2 regions of the Geodermatophilus sp. SYSU D00965 genome follow, and region 1 is predicted to be linked to the other one. Evidence: predicted binding sites of a transcription regulator. Region 1 holds the regulator's gene; the other holds the start of a gene.

Region 1 (4,516 bases):
TCACGCACTGGACGCAGTCGCGATGTCACGCTGGGTGGGTGCCCGAGCTGGCCGCCCGTCCGCGTAGCGGCACCGCGGTACGGCGTCTGGCAGCGGGGTCGGCCCTCGCGCTGACGCTCGTGCTCGGTGCCGCTGTGCCCGCGTACGCCGAGGAGGCCGCGGGCCCGCGCACGCAGTGCCAGGTCACCGACCCGCGCCTGCCGGAGCTCTCCGGCCTGGCGGTGGTGGGCAACCGCATGCTGGCCATCGACGACGGCGGGGACCGGGTCGACGTGTACGTCCTGGACGCCACCTGCCAGGTGATCGACGTGCGCAGCACGGCGGTGGACCCCTACGACCCCGAGGACCTCGCGGTGGCGGCCGACGGGACGGTGTGGCTGGCCGACACCGGGGACAACAACGGCACGCGGGAGACGGTGGCGCTCATCGCCCTGCGCCCGGACGACACCACCGAGGTCTACCGGCTGGCCTTCCCCGCGGGGCCCCGGGACGTGGAGGCGCTGCTGCTCGCCCCCGACGGCACGCCGTACCTGGTGTCCAAGGAGGTGCTCGGCGCGAGCAAGGTGTACCGCCCCGTGAGCGCCCTCGTGGACGCCGGCACGGTCGGCCTCACCGAGGTGGCCGGCGTCGAGTTCACGCTCACCGGCACCCCGGGTGGCCCCGTCGGGCGCGCCGGCCAGCTCATGGTCACCGGGGGAGCGGTGTCGCCCGACGGCCGCTTCGTCGCGCTGCGCACCTACACCGAAGCCTACGTCTGGCCGTTGTCGGGATCCGACGTGGCCGGTGCGCTGGCCGCCGACCCGGTCCGGCTGCCCCTGCCCGAGTCGCCGCAGGGTGAGGCGGTCAGCTTCACCGCCGACACGACCGGCCTGGTCGTGTCCAGCGAGGGCCTGCCGGCCGACGTCACGGTCGTCCCGTTGAGCGCGGTCCCCAGCCCGGCCGCGGCCTCCGGGCCGGCGGACGGCTCCGTGCCGGACCTGCTCAGCACCGACGACGGCGGCGCGACGGCCATCGCGGCCGGCGTGCTCGCTGCGGTCGTCGCCGCCGCGCTGGTGTGGATCGTCGGGAGGCTGCGCCGCCGCTCCTGAGCGCGCGGCGGCGCTGTGCTGAGCGTGCGGTGGCGCTGAACTGAGCGCGCGGCGGCGCGCGCGTCAGACCCGGCGCAGCACCGTCACGACGCGGCCCAGGATGGTCGCCTCGTCACCGGGGATCGGCTCGTACGCGGGGTTGTGCGGCAGCAGCCACACGTGGCCGTCGCGGCGCTTGTAGGTCTTGACCGTCGCCTCGCCGTCGATCATGGCCGCGACGATCTCGCCGTTCTCGGCGGTCGGCTGCTGGCGCACCACGACCCAGTCTCCGTCGCAGATGGCGGCCTCGACCATCGAGTCACCGGCCACCTTCAGCATGAACAGCGTGCCCTCGCCGACCAGTTCGCGAGGCAGGGGGAAGACGTCCTCGACGGCCTGCTCGGCGAGCACCGGGCCACCGGCGGCGATCCGGCCCACCAGGGGCACGTAGGTCGGGGCGGGACCCTCCTCGGCGCCGGCGGGGGCGGCCGGGGCGACGAGCTCCGCGGGGGCGTCGCCGGGCAGGCGCACGTCGAGGGCCCGGGGCCGGTTCGGGTCGCGGCGCAGCCAGCCCTTCTTCTGCAGGACCGTCAGCTGGTGGGCCACCGAGGAGGCCGAGGACAGGCCGACGGCCTCACCGATCTCGCGCACCGAGGGCGGGTACCCGCGGCGGTCGATCGAGTCGCGGATGACCTCGAGGACGCGGCGCTGCCGCTGGGTCAGGCCGTCGCCGGCCTCGCCCCGGTCGGGGAAGGTGCGCACGGCTGCCGTCTCGGTGGTCGCCGGCGTGCCGGCCGTCCTCCGGCGGCTCCCCGACGTCCCGCTCTTCTCCGCCACCGTCGCCTCCTCGTCGGCTGCTCACCGCAGCACGTCTCGTCCGTCAGGACCGACCGTAGCGTGCTCGGCGCCCTCGATCAAACACATGTTCGAAGCGCTCGGCGGGGCGGGATGGCGTTTGTCGGACCCGTCCGGTAGACATCGCACAGACGTTCGAATCGAACAGGCGTTCGACGGTGCGGGTCGGTCGGGAGGAGTGGTCGTGGCAGGCGTGCAGCAGGCGGTGCTGGACTTCGACGACGCGGTGCAGGTGCCCTGGCGGCCCCGGCTCCGGGCGGTGCCGGGAGGTGTCGGGAGCGAGCCGGGGCACTCGCCGCGGCCCGCCGTGTCGCGGACGGTCCCGTCCCGGGTGGGTGCCGACCTGCCGGCGGTGCAGGCGCCGTCCCGGTCGGCGGTCGCGGAAGGTGTTCGGCCGGGCGTCGCGGCGGCCCGGCCGGTGCCCGTGCGGCCCCGGGTGGCGCGCCCGGTGCCGGCGCGTCCGGCCGGAGCGGCGGTGCCCGGTGCGCCGTCGGCTCGCCCGGTGCGCGGGGGGTGTGGCAGGGTCGGCGGTGCCGCCGGCTCGCGGCTGCGGCTCACCCGGCGGGCCCGCCGGCTGTCGGTGGTCCTCGCTCTGGGTGCCGGCGTGGCGCTGGGGTCGTGGCTCGGTCCCCTGGTGGCCGGCGGTGACGGCGACCTGCGGTTGGCCGGGGAGCGCAGCGTCGTCGTGCAGGCCGGGGACAGCGTGTGGTCGATCGCCGCCGACTTCGCCGGGCCGGACGAGGACGTACGCGCGGTGGTCGACGCGATCGAGGAGATCAACGACCTCGACGGCGCCCGGGTCGTCCCGGGCCAGGTGCTCCAGCTGCCCTGACGTCGCCGACGAACCGTGCCGCCGCCCGGCACGGTCCCGGCCGAGGCCAGACAGCGACAAGGCGGACCGGCCAGGTTCGTCAACCCTCCGTGCGGAGGCGTTGACGCTCTGTGGTCATCGGGCCACCTAACGTCAGTGCCGTGTCGCGGACGTCCGGAGGCCGAGCAGCGGTCTTCACCCAGCAGTTGCAGTCGGTCGAGGTGTCCGTGGACGGAGCCTGGTGGCCGGGGGCGATCCTCGGCTGGCGCCACGACGCGCAGGGCTCCTGCGAGGTCTGGGTCCGGGTGGCGGTCGCCGGCCGCGACCGCGAGATCTGGACCGCGCTGAGCGATCTGCGACTGCCCGAGCCGCGTCCGGCGATCGCCGGCGCCGCCGCGGCGGTCCCCGGTGCGGGTGCCGGCGCGCCGGTGCTCGACCTCGGGCGCGCCGCGGCCCGCGAGCGGCTGGTCGCCGGCGTGCTGGGCGCGCCGGCTCTGGCGCCGGCCGGGGGTGCCGGTCCGTCCCGGCGTCGCCACGGTGGTGACGTCACCGCGGAGATGCCGGCGGTCGGCGGCGCGTTCGCCGGCCGTCACCGGGCGCCCGCCGCGGCGGCAGGGAGGCACCGGGCGGCCGACGACGACACCCGCGTCGACCTCCAGGCGGTCACCGTCCCGCCGCGCCCCGAGCTCGACTGCCTCACCCGGCCCCTGCGCCTGGGGGACCGCGTGCCGCGGCCGCGCAGCCCCCGTGCCGACGGCGTCGTCCGCGCCTGACCCGCTTCCGTCCCGTCGTCGCGGTCGTCTCGCCGACACGCCATACACCCCTCCGGCGCCCTCGAGCGACCCCCGCGGGGCGTGTCGCGACGGATCGCCGTGGCCGGTGTGACGGCAGAGCGCCCCTGGTCACGGCCGTGTCTCGAGGGCGTGTCCCGGCTTGCAGATCTTGTGGGCCGCGGCCTAGGGTTCCCCTACATCTAGTAGTTGCACCGTTGTAAGCCCGTCCACAGGCCGGTCCTCAGGTTCTCCCCGTGGCGTCCACCGGATGTCCCCAGGAGGGTCCACAGCCGACCTCCCGGGCCCGGCGCTCCGGCCGCTCCGCGGCCACCGCGCCGGCCGGGCGGAGCGATCGACGGACCACCACGAGGGGAGGGGAGTCGCCGTGCGCTGCCCCTTCTGCCACAACCCCGACAGCCGGGTCATCGACTCGCGCGAGGCCGACGAGGGGGCGACCACCCGTCGCCGCCGGTCGTGCCCCGCGTGCGGACGGCGGTTCACCACGGTGGAGGAGGCCGTCCTCGCCGTGGTGAAGCGCAGCGGCGTCAGCGAGCCGTTCAACCGCACCAAGGTGGTCGCCGGCGTCCGCCGGGCCTGTCAGGGGCGGCCGGTCGACGAGGACCAGCTGCAGCAGCTCGCGCAGCAGGTGGAGGACGCCATCCGGGCGAGCGGGGCCGCGGAGGTCCCCAGCCACGAGGTCGGGCTGGCGATCCTGCGGCCGCTGCGCGAGCTGGACGAGGTCGCCTACCTGCGCTTCGCCAGCGTCTACCGCGCCTTCACCTCGCTGGAGGACTTCGAGAAGGAGATCACCGAGCTCCGGGCCCGGCACGTCGCTGCCGGGACCCCGCCGCTCCCTGGCATGCAGGACACCCCGCCGGCGCCGCGCCGGCGGGGGAGTGGGCGGGGCCAGGCCGCCTCCGCCGGCAGTGCCGCCGGCACCTGAGAACTGTCAGCACCACCCGCTAGAACAGAGTGCGGCTCTCTTCCCCAGCCGCCTTCCCCACCAGCAG
Region 2 (4,516 bases), on a different contig from region 1:
TCCTTGGCCAGCAGCTTCAAGGCCCGGGAGAACTCCGAGACCTCCTGCTGGCGGCTCTCGACCTTCTTGCCCGAGGTCATCAGCTGCAGGTAGTCGATGACCACGAGCTTGAGGTCGTTGCGCTGCTTGAGCCGCCGTGCCTTGGCCCGGATCTCCATCATCGTCATGTTCGGCGAGTCGTCGATGTAGAGCGGGGCATCGGCGATCTCGCCCATCCGGCGGGCCAGCTTCGACCAGTCCTCGTCCGACAGCGTGCCGGCGCGCATGTGGTGCAGCGGCACCTTCGCCTCGGCCGACAGCAGACGCATGGTGATCTCGTGCTTGCTCATCTCGAGCGAGAAGATCACCGCCGGCATGTGGTGCTTCACCGTGGCCGAGCGCGCGATGTCCAGACCCAGGGTGGAGTTGTGGGTGGGGATGAAGCTGCGGCCGGCGAGGAACAGGTGGTCCTCGGCGTCGACCTGGATGCAGCGGACGGGCACACTCGCGACCGGCCGGACGTCGGTGATGAAGCGGACGCCACGCGCGGTGAACGTCCGCGCCCCACGCTCCTTGTGCAGCAACTTCTTGCGCTCCAGCCGGAACACCTCGTCGTCCGTGCTGAAGGTGAGCGTGTAGCAGGTGGAGGACGTCTCGCTGCGGCCCTTGACCCGCTTCCGGGTCATCCGCACCCGGTGACCCAGGCCGGCGATGAGCTCCCGAGCGTCCTCGGCGAGCCGCCGGTTCGTGACCGCGAACTGCACCGCACCGCTCCGCGCCACGGTGCCGTCGGTGTCGAGCAGCCCGGCGAGCAGGGCCCGCCGCTGGGCCACAGAAGCGCGCAGGTACGCCATCGGGATGTGCTTGTCCCTGAAGACGCCCAGCGACCGCAGGATGCCCTGCACGGTGCCGTGGTCGTCCCGGCACGCCTGGCACCGCGCCATCCCTGACGAGGGGCCGCCGCAGTCTGGGCAGGTCGCCTGGCGGCCCACGCCGCCAGCGGCACGCAGCCGCCCACCACAGGTCTTGCCACACGTCTGCACCTGGGAGGTCTTCGGCACGAAGAGCTGACCGCACATCGGGCACGGCCTCGGGACCGCCTCCGGTCGTGCGGGCAGACGCAGCGCGTACCGCCGGTCGACGCCCGTGGGCGCCACGACCAGGCCGTCGCCCTCGATGTACGCGGCGAGCTCGGGGTCGTCGCTGGTGAAGTGCGCAGCCCGGGAGGTCCCGTCGCCGAGCCAGACGCCCAGCGCGTACGGCGGCAGGGGGAGGTCGGCCTGCGGCAGCTCCAGCGGAGCGGCGTTCGTGACCGAGTGGTTGAGCCGGGCGTCCTTCGTCGTGCAGCGGACGGTACGGGCGATCTCCTCCGTCGTCCGGACCTGCGCGAACGTGCGCTGTCTGCGCGTCCGGTCGCAGCTGCTCCGAGCGGCCTGGGCCGACTTCCGGCTGGCCCGGGTCTCCGTCAGCCACTGGTGCTGGGCGTCGGCGACGATCACCGAACCGTCGGAGAAGTGCACCTCGTAGCAGGGACGGCCGGTCATCACCTCGGTGGCGGCGACGACCGTCGTCGGCCGGCCATCGGAACCGATCACCTGATCGCCGACGGCGACCTCGCCCATCGTCGTCCACCCGGTCGGGGTCGCGACGGGCGTGTCGAGCGCGAGCGCCTTGCCCACACCGGGCCGGGCCGCGATGACGACCATCTGGCCGGCCTGCAGGCCGTTGGTGAGCTCGTCGAGGTCGCGGATGCCGGTGGGGACGCCGCGGGCGGTGCCGCCGCGGGAGGCGATGGCGTCGAGCTCGTCCATCGTCGGCTGCAGGACGTCCTCGAGGCGCGAGTAGTCCTCGCTCATCCGCTTCTCGGTGACCTCGTAGATCTCCTGCTGCGCGCGGTCGACGATGTCGTCGACGTCGCCCTTGCCGCCCGCGGCGCCGTAGCCCAGCTGCACCACGCGGGTGCCGGCCTCGACCAGCCGCCGCAGCGTCGCCTGCTCGGCGACGATCGCGGCGTAGTAGCCGGCGTTGGCCGCCGTCGGCGTCGACTGGATCAGCGTGTGCAGGTAGACCGCGCCGCCCATCTTCGACAGCTGGTCGGTGCGGTTGAGCTCGGCGGCGACGGTGATCGCGTCGGCCGGCTCACCCCTCCCGTACAGGTCGAGGATGCAGTCGTAGATGACGGTGTGCGCGGGCCGGTAGAAGTCGTTGCCGTGCAGCACCTCGACGACGTCTGCGATCGCGTCCTTGCTCAGCAGCATGCCGCCGAGCACCGACTGCTCCGCCGCGACGTCCTGCGGCGGCTGCCGGTCGTACTGCGGAGCCGTCGGGGCCGGTCGGCTGAAGTCGTCGGCCACCGCCACGGGGGTTCCTCCATCCACTCACCGGCGCACCCCGGCACAGACCCCGGCCGATCGACCGGGGCCTGGTGGGGGAAGCACCAGAAACGACGTACGCCTGACTCGAACGTCTGTTCGGGTCATTGCTACCCCGGGGCACCGACAGTCCGGGCCGTCCGGAGGAGCTGGAGAGGACGTTAGGAAGAGCGGACGGACCCGTCCAACACCGGTGTGCACCCCGTTCTGCACAACTTGTGGACAAGTCGGTGGACACAGACGTGTCGACATGTGGAGACAGCAGGGGACGGCGGGGAGCTCGCCCGCGTATCCCGCACCTGACCTGCACGGGGACGACCCACGGGGTGTGGACGGGAAAAACCCTGGTGAAAACCGGGTGTCGCCCCCCGGCGTGTCGCCACCCCCGCACAGCAGCCCCACGGGTCACACGGTTCGCCCCACGCGGGCCGAGGCCGTCGACCGCCGGCACCGGGGCCGGGAATCAGCCCTGCAGGCCGGCCGGGACGGGTCCGAGCAGCTCGATGCCGTGCTCGGCGGCGACCCGGAGGACGGCATCGCCACCGGCCTCGTCCCGGGCGCCGAGCGCCGCTGCGGCACGCACGAAGCCCTCCATGGGTGCGCCCGGAGCATGGACGACGAACACGACGGCGTCCCCGGCGGACTCGTTGCGGACGGTGTGCGGCGTGCCCCCGACCAGGGGGACGACGTCGCCCGCCGCCGCGGTCGACCGGTGGACCACACCGTCTGGGCCGCCGGCGTAGAAGGTGACCTCACCGCTGAGCACCAGGTAGACCTCCCCCGGGTCGTGGCGGTGCATGACCGGCGGCCCGCCACCCGGGGGCATGTGGACGCGGACGGCGAACAGGGCGCCGCCGGTCTGCGCGCTGGTGGCCAGGACGGTGACCTCGTCCACCCCGAGGCGAACGGGATCCGGTGTGACAGGATCGACAGGGAGCATGTCCAACAAAGTGGACAGGTGGCCTGTCGATGTCAACACGGATCCCCGTCACCGGTGGTCGGCCCCGCCCGGCCAACCTGGGCGTCCTGCTGCGCGAGGCGTTCGTGGCGGTCAACGACCTCGTCCTCGCACACCTCGCCGAGTGCGGTCACGCCGCGGTCCGGCCGGCCCACGGCGCGGTCTTCCAGTACCTCGACGACGCCGGGACGACGGTGAGCGTGCTCGCCGAGCGGGCGCAGATGACCAAGCAGGCGATGGCGGAGCTCGTCGCCCACCTGGAGCGGCACGGGTACGTCACCCGGGTCCCCGACCCGGCCGACCGGCGGGCGAAGCTGGTCCTGCCCACCGAGCGGGGGCGCGAGGTCGTGACCATCGCGCAGAGCCTGGTCCCCGAGCTGGAGGAACGGGTCACCGGTGCCCTGGGTGCGGAGCGCGTGCACGCGCTCCGCGACGACCTGGAGGCGATCCGCCGGTCGGCCACCGAGGAGCTCGCCCGGCAGTCGGGCCGGCGCGCGGGCGACGGCTGACCCCAGGGACCGACCGCGAGGCTGAGGCCCCAGGAACGCCGTGAGGGGCGCCGGACCGGGGTCCGGCGCCCCTCACGGGCGGTGTCGTGCGGCCCCTGCAGCGGTGGCAGGGGTCCGTGCTCAGCCGGCGACGACCTCGATCGCCAGCTGGGTGGTCACCTCGGGGTGCACCCGCACGGTGACGGTGTGCTGGCCCGTGGTCTTGATGCTGCTGGGCAGCTCCACCCGGCGCCGGTCGAGCTCGGGGCCACCGGCGGCGGTCACGGCGTTGACGACGTCGGCCGTGGTGACCCGGCCGAACAGCCGGCCACCGTCACCGGCGCGGGCCGGCACGCGGACGGTCAGGCCCTTGAGGCGCCCGGCCACGGCCTGGGCCTCCTCGAGCGAGCGCACCTCGCGGACGGCACGCGCCCGGCGCAGGGACTCGACCTGCTTCTCGGCACCGCGGGTGGCGACGATCGCCAGGCCGCGGGGCAGGAGGTAGTTGCGGGCGTACCCGCCCTTGACCTCCACCGTGTCACCGGAGGACCCGAGACCGGTGACCTCCTGCGTCAGGATCAGCTTCTGGGTGCTCATGGTCAGCGCGCCGTCGAGGTGTAGGGCAGCAGGGCCATCTCACGGCTGTTCTTGACGGCCGTGGCGACGTCCCGCTGGTGCTGGCTGCAGTTACCACTCACGCGGCGGGCACGGATCTTGCC

The links. Region 1 encodes LexA, which represses DNA repair genes until DNA is damaged. Its sites were predicted from a motif close to TCGAACANNTGTTCGA; they were not measured.
Region 2: a site for LexA is predicted at 2,439-2,454, ahead of dnaB (replicative DNA helicase). Genes of this name have one in related genera too.

The regions. Positions count from the first base shown of each region.
Region 1 covers NZ_JBJGYQ010000002.1:3,203-7,718, forward strand. Annotated here, with positions in the region: gene ACI789_RS01670 (phosphatase PAP2 family protein) at 1-67, shown strand, start outside; gene ACI789_RS01675 (hypothetical protein) at 39-1,088, shown strand; gene lexA (transcriptional repressor LexA) at 1,152-1,904, opposite strand; gene ACI789_RS01685 (LysM peptidoglycan-binding domain-containing protein) at 2,107-2,754, shown strand; gene ACI789_RS01690 (hypothetical protein) at 2,895-3,506, shown strand; gene nrdR (transcriptional regulator NrdR) at 3,892-4,449, shown strand.
Region 2 covers NZ_JBJGYQ010000008.1:113,285-117,800, reverse strand. Annotated here, with positions in the region: gene dnaB (replicative DNA helicase) at 1-2,339, opposite strand, end outside; gene ACI789_RS09675 (cupin domain-containing protein) at 2,815-3,246, opposite strand; gene ACI789_RS09670 (MarR family winged helix-turn-helix transcriptional regulator) at 3,321-3,818, shown strand; gene rplI (50S ribosomal protein L9) at 3,939-4,394, opposite strand; gene rpsR (30S ribosomal protein S18) at 4,397-4,516, opposite strand, start outside.